Regions from separate parts of the Rhizobium sp. BT04 genome, predicted to be linked through region 2. Evidence: riboswitches for the same ligand, from Rfam matches in the RefSeq annotation. Region 2 holds a riboswitch; the other holds the start of a gene.

Region 1 (5,282 bases), 1.3 Mb from region 2:
GCCGTATGTGCGGGCGGGGGGCCTGCGTCGGCCAAGCTGTGTTAGAGTTTGCCGGCTTGGATGGCGCGGGGATTGGATTGCCAATGCTGACGACGCTTGCGGTGCTTATCGGTCTTTCCGGCCTCGTCCCGGCAGCGCGGGCGGGGGGAGATGAGGTCGACGTGACCCTCGTGCTTGCCGTCGACACCTCGCGGTCGATGGATTTCGAGGAGATCGGCATCCAGCGCGAGGGGTATGTCGAAGCACTCAAGCACAAGGAATTCATCGATGCGGTGAAGGGCGGGCTCACCGGCCGCATCGCCATCAGCTATTTCGAATGGGCAGGCTATGTCGTCCAGGATTCGGTGATCGACTGGCAGGTGATCGAGACGGAAGAGGACGCGATTGCTTTTGCCGGCAAGCTCGAAGCCCGGCCGATCGCCACGCAGCGGCGCACATCGATCTCCACCGCGATCGCCCAGGGCGCCAGCATGATTGTTTCCAGTCCCTTTCTGTCCAGGCGACAGGTGATCGACGTTTCCGGCGACGGCCCGAACAACTCAGGCAATCCCGTCACACCGACCCGCGACAAGGCGGTAGAGGCCGGTATGATCATCAATGGCCTTGCTATCATGCTGCGGCCTTCCGATGCGCCCAATGGGCTCGACAAATATTACGAGGATTGCGTCATCGGCGGTCCCGGCGCCTTCGTGCTGCCGGTCCGCAAGATCGAGGATTTCGCCGTTGCCGTGCGCCGCAAGCTGGTGCTGGAGATCAGCGGCCTTTCCACGCCGGCAACGGTGCAGAAGACAGCCGGCGCGCCGCCGGCGACCGACTGTCTGATCGGGGAAAAGCAGTGGCGGGACATGTTCGACCGCTGATGCCCGGCGGGTTACCGCGCCGAAATTATATCAGTCAGTACTTGGTAAGCAGCAGAGACGCGATCATCGTTGGGATAGTTTTTATTGGCCGAGATGCTTTTCAGCTGGTGTTGCGGTCTGCGATGACGCCGCAGCCTTTGCCTACAACGGCAACGCTCTGCCGGCCTGCTCGCTGACCATGTATTCGGCATACCAGTCCGGCCAGCCTTCGTCATGCTTGCCGCCGTTTCGCTTCTCGTGTTCGCCGTGGGCGATTGCCGCGCGGCGCAGTGCTGACGCAAGCTCGTTTGACGTCGTGAATTTCGTCTCGTCGGCGTCGATGCGTCCGGGTAGTCGTGTGGTGACTTCCTGGAACAGCCAGCCGTTGCCGTCCGGATCCTTGAACGAGGCGAAGGAGCGATAGCTGCGGTGCTCGGGATCGCGGCCGGCGACGCGCAGCCGTCCGAAGAGATAGGGTTCGTCTTTGCCGGCATAGACGCCGGCAGCGTCATGGAACACTTCGCTCACTTCGATGCCGCGAGCGATGAGATCGCGGCGGGCTGCCTCGATGTCGGAGACGACCAGGTAGAGCCCCTGGGCGGAGCCCGGTGCCGCCGCGGTGACATTCTTGCCGAAGATGATCGCGCAGCCGGAGCCCGGCGGGGTAAACTGGATCACGCGGAAATCGGCGTCATTGGCAAAGTCGGCGTCGAGCCGCCAGCCCAGACCGTCATAAAAACGTTTGGCGCGGTCGACGTCGGCAACGGGGATGACGACCACTTCGAGCTTGGTGTCGACGGACCGTGTATTCGGGGTCTGGATGGGGGCTTCACTGCGCATTGCATTGCTCATCTTCAGCTCCTTGAGGTTTGGACGCATTAAGAATGGCGATACATGTCGGCGGTCAGTGGACCACAGCGTGGCAAGGGCGTCGAATCAATTATTCTGTCGGTATTGAGTGGTTTGGCGCATTCCGCTGCAACACTAGGCGTCGCTCGTCTGCCGATCCGACGAGGCGGCGGGATCCGCTCCCGCCGTCTTCGTCTGTCATTCTGCGGCCCGTCGAGCCGGCGCAGGGAAATGAATACCCTTACGCGGCGAGAGCAGCGCGGGTTTTGCCGATCGTCAAAGCCGCCTTTGCAGCCTCGCGCCCTTTCTCGACGAAATGCGCGCGGTAGATCTGTTTGTGGTGTTCGGTTTCCTGATATTGATGCGGCGTCAGCGAAACCGACAGCACTGGTACGCCGGTATCCATGCCGGCGCGCATCAGCCCATCGACGACGGCCTGGGCGACGAATTCATGGCGGTAAATTCCGCCGTCGACGACGAAAGCGGCAGCAACGACGGCACCGTAGCGCCCGGTTGCGGCAAGGTCGCGCGATAGCAGCGGCATTTCGAATGCGCCGGGAACATCGAACACATCGACCTGCTCGGCCGGAATGAGCTGGTAGAAGCCGTCAAGGGCACGGTCGACGATGTCGGCGTGCCAGCTGGCTTTGATAAAGGCATAACGGGTGGGTGTCACGGTAATCTCCTTTGGCGAACAGACACATCACCCAAGGCGATCACGAGCGTCCCCGACAGCCCGCAAGGGCGGCAGGAACGCACGTTCTCTTTCATCCGGACTATGACCGTCGGCTCAGGCATCTCACCTGATCTGCTGACCCTTCCGAAGAAGGCGCTCGCGGGCTCGCAACTGGAATTGCATACCGCCGGTAGGGACTTTCACCCCGCCCTGAGAACGGCGGGGACAATAGGGGGAAGACGAGGGGCTGGCAATAGGGGAAATGCTTTAGCAGCGACCACTTGTTTTCCATGCATTTCATTAGCGGCACGGCATCCTCCATGGTTCCTCATCCTGAGGCTCTCTTCGGCATTTGTGCTCCGGGCGCTGGCGAGCGCCCGTCGATCGCGACAGCCGTTCCCTCTTGCTGAGGATGGGCGCGCGCCTACATGCTCGGGTGAGGACATCCACGTCAGGACAACAGGACGGAACAGGATACGGCGTCTTCGCCCGAGGCGGGCAGACGACAGTCACCATGGGAGGGAGTGATGCCAGAAGCTTTCGTCGTTCACCGCGAAGCGCATATCGCAGCACCGCCGGCTGCCGTGTTTGCGCTGATGACCGACCCGGAGAAGATCCTGCGCTGGATGGGAACGGAGGCGCAGGTCGAGCCGCAGCCGGGCGGGCTCTATCTCGTTAACGTCACCGGCGCCCGCTTTGCGCGCGGTTCGTTTCGCGAGGTGGTGCCGGTTCATCGCCTTGCCTACAGCTTCGGCTGGGACGGCAGCGAGGTCGTGCCACCGGGATCCAGCCTGGTCGAGATCGACCTGATCGAGCAGGGGGGCGGAACGCTGCTGCGGCTCACGCATAGCGGCCTGCCGAGCGCCGATCAATGCGCCGGCCATGCGGAAGGCTGGGCCCATTATCTCGGGCGGCTGACCGAGGTCGCCGCCGGGCGTGATCCAGGTCCCGACCCTTTTTACGGTAGGACATGAACGGTTTTCCGCCGTAAGAAGGGTACCCGGAAGCGCTTGCCGGAGGGGGAAAACTGCCGGCTGGCGCTCCGATCGGTCGACCGAAAGCGTTTCTTTTTCTCCCGCAAACATGAACGCGTAGTTCATCTCCAGTTCAATTTGGCGCTCCTAAAGTGATTGCGGCTGGATGAAATGGAGTTTTCGATGAAGGCACTTTCTATCGCGGCTGCCTTGCTCGCTGGCAGCCTCTCGATCGGCACAGCTGAGGCGATGCCGGTTGGGACAATCAAGGTTGAGAGCACTGTCACAAAGGTTGACTACGCCTGCGGTCGCGGCTGGCACCTGACGCGCTGGGGCGAATGCCGGCGAAACTGGCGCCGGCCGCCGCCGGTCGCTTTCTACGGTGGTCCGCCCCGTTGGGGCTGGGAGCGGCGTCACCGGGATTGGGATGGCCCGCGCTGGCGCGATGAGCGGCGCTGGGATCGCGAGCGCCGCTGGCGGGATGACTACTAAGGGCCTCATTCAGAGGCAAGCATGGAGAGGCCGGTGCGATGTTTCGCCCGGCCTTTTCGCATGAAAGCTGGCAATTGTGCGCTTCGGTCAGATCTTCCCGTCGATGAGTTCTTCGAGCTCGATTGGATCCTTGACGCCGAATTCATACCATTCGACAAGTTCCTTCGCCTTGCGGCTGCTCTCTTCCGCTGTCAGCTCGACCTGATACCTTTCGCACCACCGCCGAAGGACCGACGTCAGCAGTGCCATGTCATTCCCATCCAGCGGATCTTTCGGCCAGAATATCGTGCCCATCGTACCCCTCAATCACACGATGACGAAGGGCTGCATAATGGAATTAAAACTGCGCAATTTTAAAGTGTTTATTTTTTGTTTCCCACCGCGGTGAGCGTTTTTGACATGGGATGTGGGCATCCTCTGCGGAGAGTCCCTTCCGTTGAGAGGGATGTCATCACGGACATGCGGGGATTCCAGGCAGTACCCCTGGGGAGGTCGGCTTGCGGATGTCCCGAGGGGCATGCCATGATCGCGATATGGATCTGCCATCTCCCCTTGCCTGGCTGGTTGACGAGGCCGGTGCTTCGCCTGGTCCCGAACGGTTTCTGGCCGAGCTCGGGCGCCGGCTGCTGGCTGACGGCCTGCCGCTTTCGGGCGGTGCGCTGACGCTTTCGGTGCCGCATCCGATCATCGCGCGGCGCACCTGGCTGTGGCGAGCCGAGACCGGGGCCGTCATCGAGGCGTTGGCCTTTGCTGCTGATCCGCAGAGCGAGGCCGGGGGCGAGTGGCTGGCCGGGCTCGGGCCGGTGTGGAAGGCCAGGATCGGGTGGGATAATCGGGCATCGGATAGCCCGCAGCTCGGCTGGGCGGGAGTTGCCAACGCGGCGGGGACCGGCGCATTCAGCTCGTCCGAGGCCAGCCTGCTCTGCGACGTCACGCGTTTTGCGGCAGCGCCGCTCGCCGCTTTGGCGGCGCGGGAGGCGCGGGCCGCGTTGCTCGAAGCCTATCTCGGTCGGCGCAGCGCTGCCCGGGTGCAGGCCGGCGCGCTTGCCCGCGGCACCGGCGAGATCATCCGAGCGGCCCTTCTCTGCGCCGATCTGCGCGACTTCACCGCGCTCTCCGAGGTGACCGAGCCTCACGTGATGATCTCAGCACTGGACGCCTGGTTCGACCGTGTCGCCGGCGCCGTGCACGCCTTCGGCGGCGAGGTGCTGAAATTCATCGGCGACGGCGTGCTGGCGATCTTTCCGGTCACGGCGGCGTCGGGCGAGGGCGAAGCAGCCCGAGGGGATCGCGAGGCCTGCGAGGCCGCCCTTCGCGCGGTCGCCGCCAGCCGTGCCGGCATGGTCCATCTCGACCAGGTGCGCCAGGCGCAGGGGCTGGCCCCGCTGCCCTTCGGCGCAGCACTTCATTTCGGCGAGATCCTGTGGGGCAATATCGGCGCTGCCGACCGGC
Region 2 (5,282 bases):
CCCGAAAGCGCTGCAAAGCCGATCGGATTGCCGTCCCTCTCGGCCGAAACAATCTGCGGATAGGCCTTTTCGCCTTCCGAGCGCTCATAAATCATCACATGCGAGCGGGCGCCGCCGTCCTTGCCGAGGTCGAGTTCGTTGGCTGTCGCGAAGAGATTGCGTGCAGGGATGGCGATCCCGCCTTCCGGCGAAATCCCCGACGGCAGCAATTGCACGAGTTCGGGATCGGCGCCAGTATCCCTGTAGACGCCGACGACCGAAGCGCGCTCGGCGAGCAGGAAGAAATACTTGATATCACCGAACGTGGCGGCTTCGAGACCTTCCGGCTCGACGCCCTTCGATCCCGAGCGGCTTTCCGGATAGTGGCCGAGATGAGCGACGGCGCGTTCGAAGGAAGCGCCCGATTCGTAGAGAACCTTGCCCGTCTTGTCGAAGATGGTAAAGCTGCGCGAGCCGCCCTGGTAGTCGCCTTCATTGGCAATGACGAACCGGTTATCGTCCAGCCACTTCACGGCGTCGGGCTCGCGCGCAACAGCCTTGGATTCGCCTGAGAATTTCAGGGCGCCGTCACGCTTGGTGTCGATGCCGGTAAGATCGACGCTGCCGGCGGAGAAGTGCGTCTTCACTTGAGCCGTGTTGGCGTCGATGATGATGATCTCGTTGTTTTCCTGCAGCGTCAGGGCGATCTCGCTCAGGCCGTTGAAGGCGACGAATTCCGGCTCCGGATCTTCGGGCGCGACGCCGGCAAGGCCGGTCAACGCCACGTGTTTGATCGTGCCGCAATCGACAGTGCCGTTCTTGACCTGGAAGACGACAAGGTCGCCGGCCGGCATTTGCGGGATCTTGCCGTCATTGACCTCTTCGTCGCGCTCGTTTTCGATCGCGATGGCACCGAGCGTCTTGTCCTTGTTGAGGGCGATCGAATCCGGCTGGCCGCCGAGATCGCAGCTGTTCTCGATCTTCTTCGTCGCCACGTCGACGATTGCGAGACGGCCCGACGGCTTGGCTTTGCTTTCGGAGGTGTTGACGGCGACCAGCGCCTTGCCGGCGCTCGAGGTGACCGATGTCGGCTCGCCGTCCATCATCAGCGCGCCGCCGGCCTTCGGAGCCTTGGCATCGGTAATGTCGATGAAGCCGATCGCGCCGAGCGGGCTGTCGCTATAGATCAGCGTGTTGCCGTCGTCGGTCGCGGTAAGGATTTCGGCCGACGTGGCCGAAAGCTTATCCTTGTCACCAGGCAGGTTCTGGGCCACCGGGAAAGAGGCGATTCGGTTGAAGACCGGTTCGGCCGCAGCCGGAAAGGCAACGGATGCGAGAAGCACGGCAGCAAGCGCTGCCTTGCGCGATGAAATTGTCATGAAATCCCCCATGTGTCGAACATTCGAAACATGAGTTTTCTGCGGGAGCGGCGTGACAGAGGCATGACAGATGCGACATTTTGCGCCGGATCAGATCAGGCGGGTTTGCGCTCCCTGCGCATCTCGTTTCGCATGATGAAAAGCGAAGCGGACAGGATGAGCGCCGCTCCCAGCCAGAGGTAACCCGCCGGCGCATAACCGAAGAACAGCCAGCCGGCCAGCACGTTCAGCGGCAGTTTCAGATCGTCGAAAGGCTGGACGTAGGCGGCATCGGCTGCGGCATAGGCAAGCGTCAGAAAATACTGCGCCGCCGCGGTCAGCAGTCCCGCCAGGAGGAACAAGGCAAGGGCTGCGCCCGTCGGCACGGCAAAGCCTGCCGCAAGCGCCAGGCCGCCGTTTATCGGCGTCAGCAGAACGAGCAGCCAGACGGTGATCGTCTCCGGTCGTTCGATGCCCGTCAGGCTCTTGGTGATCAGCGACGAGGCGCCCCAGAGCACCGCCGAGAGCACCGGCAGGAGCGCGGCCCAGCCAAAACTGTCCGACCATGGCTGCAGGATGATCATCGCGCCGCTGAAACCGGCTGCGGTCGCCGCCCAGCGGGCCGGACCGACGCGCTCACCCAGGAAAAGCCGGGCGCCCAGAATGATGAAGAAAGGCGAGGTCATCACCAGTGCGATCGCCTGCCAGATCGGCACCGCGGCAAGACCGGCAACCCACGCCTCGACGCCGAGCGCGGCAAGCACGACGCGCGCGAGGTGGCGCCAGGGATAGTGCGTGCGCATCGCCGCAAGGCCGAGCTGGCGAAGGAACGGCAGCGAAAACAGGAAGGCGAAGCCATATTGCCAGAAGGCGGCCGAGGCCGAGGGGAAGGCAAGCTTCATCGTCAGCCATTGGGTGACGACGTTGAGAAGCGAAAAAGCAATGCCGGCAAGGACCATCCAGAGGGCGCCAACAACGGCGCGGGACGGCTCGGCAGCAAGGGAAGTCTGATTCATGTCTTTCATCCACGACTTAGGGACCAACATAAATCAGGACGCATGAGCTACCGACACGGACGACATGACGAATCCTCGCCCTTCGCACGACCGACTCATTCTCTTCCATCCGGACTTTAACCGTCGGCTCCGGAATCGCACCGGATCTGCTGACCCCTCCCCCGCTTCGACACGAGAAAAGGCGCTCGCGGGCTTGGGCCGAGACCCTTACCGCCGGTGGGGAGTTTCACCCCGCCCTGAGAACGGGAATCTCGTAGATCAAAGCCGGCGCGGCGGCAAGGCCGGCCAAAGCAAAAAGGTCCGGCAAAGCAAATGGCCCGCCACAAGCAAAAGGGGTCCGGCAAGCCGAACCCCTCTCAAATCCTGCACAACCGGTCTCGTTTCCGGCTGGCGGATAATCCCAGATCAGCCGTTGACGGCGTCCTTCAGGCCCTTGCCGGGCGTGAACTTCGGCACGTTGCGAGCCGGAATGTCGACTTCAGCGCCCGTCGACGGGTTGCGGCCCTTCGTTGCGGCGCGATGAGAAACGGTGAAGCTGCCGAAACCCGCGAGGCGGATGTCGCCCTTGTTCTTGAGTTCAGCCTGGACAACGTCAAAAACCGCGTCAACAGCGGAAGCCGCGTCAGACTTCGTCAGTCCTGCCTTTTCGGCGACTGCGGACACGAGTTCATTCTTGTTCATGTTTCCACCCCTTTCTAAATGGTATGAAACGACTCAAAAGTAAGCTAGGCGCCGAATAGGTTTCATCAGGCCCGCCGGAAACCCAAAAGCCCTGCAAATCAAGGAAAAGCAAGCGTCTCCATGACGTTTTCACAAAAAAGGCTGGCGTTTTCGCCAGCCTTTTTCCGTGTTTTGCTCCAATGGGGCATAAATGTGGCCGAGGCCATTCAATGCGCTATGGTTGCGCCTGTCTCATCGAGGCCTTCGACCGATGTGATGACGGGCGTTTCCACCGTGCCGTCCCATTCGATCGGCTCCGGCCGCCGGATCAGCGCGTGCTTGATCACCTCGCCCATGCGGGATACCGGGATGATCTCCATGTTGTTCTTCACGTTGTCCGGAATCTCCGCCAGGTCCTTGGCGTTTTCCTCCGGAATCAGCACCTTCTTGATGCCGCCGCGAAGCGCTGCAAGCAGCTTTTCCTTGAGACCGCCAATCGGCAGCACACGGCCGCGAAGGGTGATTTCACCGGTCATGGCCACGTGCCTGTTCACCGGGATACCGGTCATGATCGAAACGATCGCGGTCGCCATGGCGACGCCGGCCGAGGGGCCATCCTTCGGGGTCGCGCCTTCCGGCACGTGCACGTGGATGTCGCTCTTGTCGAAGCGCGGCGGCTCGATGCCGAAATCGACGGCGCGCGAGCGGACATAGGAGGCCGCCGCCGAAATCGATTCCTTCATGACTTCCTTCAGATTGCCGGTGACCGTCATGCGACCCTTGCCCGGCATCATCACGCCTTCGATCGTCAGCAACTCGCCGCCGACCTCCGTCCAGGCAAGACCGGTCACGACGCCGACCTGATCCTCGCCCTCGGCTTCGCCATGGCGGAAGCGCGGGACACCCAGATAGTCGGAGATGTTGGCGGCCGTCACATGAACGGACTTCGTCTTGCCCTTGATGATCTCGGTGACCGCCTTGCGGGCGAGCTTCATCAACTCGCGTTCGAAGCTGCGGACACCGGCTTCACGGGTGTACTGCTGGCTGATCGCCATCAGGGCGTCGTCGCTGACCGAGAATTCTTCCGGCTGCAACGCATGTTCCTTGATGGCCTTCGGCAGCAGGTGCCGCTTGGCGATCTCGCGCTTTTCATCCTCGGTGTAGCCGGCGATACGGATGATCTCCATGCGGTCCATCAGCGGCGCCGGGATATTCAGCGTATTCGCCGTGGTGATGAACATCACGTCCGACAGGTCGTATTCGACTTCCAGATAATGATCCATGAAGGTCGAGTTCTGGGCCGGATCGAGCACTTCGAGCAGGGCCGACGACGGATCGCCGCGATAGTCCTGGCCGAGCTTGTCGATCTCGTCGAGCAGGAACAGCGGGTTGGACTTCTTCGCCTTCTTCATCGACTGGATGACCTTGCCGGGCATCGAGCCGATATAGGTGCGGCGGTGACCGCGGATTTCGGCTTCGTCACGAACGCCGCCGAGCGCCATGCGGACATATTCACGGCCGGTCGCCTTGGCGATCGACTGGGCGAGCGAGGTCTTGCCGACGCCCGGAGGGCCGACGAGGCAGAGAATCGGGCCCTTGATCTTGGTGGCGCGGGCCTGGACGGCCAGATATTCGACGATGCGTTCCTTGACTTTGTCGAGACCGAAGTGATCGGCTTCGAGGATCTTCTCGGCATTGTTGAGATCGGCCTTGATCTTCGACTTCTTGCCCCAGGGAATGCCGAGCAGCCAGTCCAGATAGTTGCGCACAACGGTGGCTTCCGCCGACATCGGGCTCATCTGGCGCAGCTTCTTCAGCTCCGCATCGGCCTTTTCACGGGCCTCCTTGGACAGCTTGGTCTTGGCGATGCGCTCTTCCAGTTCGCTCATCTCGTCGCGGCCTTCCTCGCCGTCGCCAAGTTCCTTCTGGATCGCCTTCATCTGCTCATTCAGATAATATTCGCGCTGGGTCTTCTCCATCTGGCGCTTGACGCGCGAGCGGATGCGCTTTTCGACCTGCAGCACCGAAATCTCGCCTTCCATGAAGCCGAGCGCCTTTTCGAGGCGGGCCTTGACGCTGGTGGTTTCCAGCATCTCCTGCTTCTCGGTGATCTTGATCGACAGATGCGAGGCGACCGTATCGGCGAGCTTGGAATAGTCGTCGATCTGGCTGGCTGCGCCGACCACTTCGGGCGAAATCTTCTTGTTGAGCTTCACGTAGCTCTCGAATTCGGAGACGACCGAACGCGACAAGGCTTCCAGCTCGACCG

What was found. A riboswitch is a leader RNA that binds a small molecule or an ion and turns the genes downstream of it on or off. The one in region 2 is predicted to bind FMN.
Region 1: it holds a riboswitch for FMN, as region 2 does, so the genes downstream of both, QMO82_RS15040 (6,7-dimethyl-8-ribityllumazine synthase) here and QMO82_RS08320 (DMT family transporter) in region 2, are expected to answer to the same signal.

The regions. Positions count from the first base shown of each region.
Region 1 is NZ_CP125652.1:1,317,138-1,322,419, reverse strand. It holds gene QMO82_RS15050 (DUF1194 domain-containing protein) at 84-860, shown strand; gene QMO82_RS15045 (VOC family protein) at 1,002-1,691, opposite strand; gene QMO82_RS15040 (6,7-dimethyl-8-ribityllumazine synthase) at 1,930-2,364, opposite strand; FMN riboswitch at 2,444-2,586, opposite strand; gene QMO82_RS15035 (SRPBCC domain-containing protein) at 2,892-3,338, shown strand; gene QMO82_RS15030 (GCG_CRPN prefix-to-repeats domain-containing protein) at 3,522-3,830, shown strand; gene QMO82_RS15025 (hypothetical protein) at 3,918-4,124, opposite strand; gene QMO82_RS15020 (adenylate/guanylate cyclase domain-containing protein) at 4,364-5,282, shown strand, end outside.
Region 2 is NZ_CP125652.1:2,059-7,340, reverse strand. It holds gene QMO82_RS08325 (esterase-like activity of phytase family protein) at 1-1,370, opposite strand, end outside; gene QMO82_RS08320 (DMT family transporter) at 1,454-2,353, opposite strand; FMN riboswitch at 2,447-2,601, opposite strand; gene hupB (DNA-binding protein HupB) at 2,759-3,034, opposite strand; gene lon (endopeptidase La) at 3,241-5,282, opposite strand, start outside.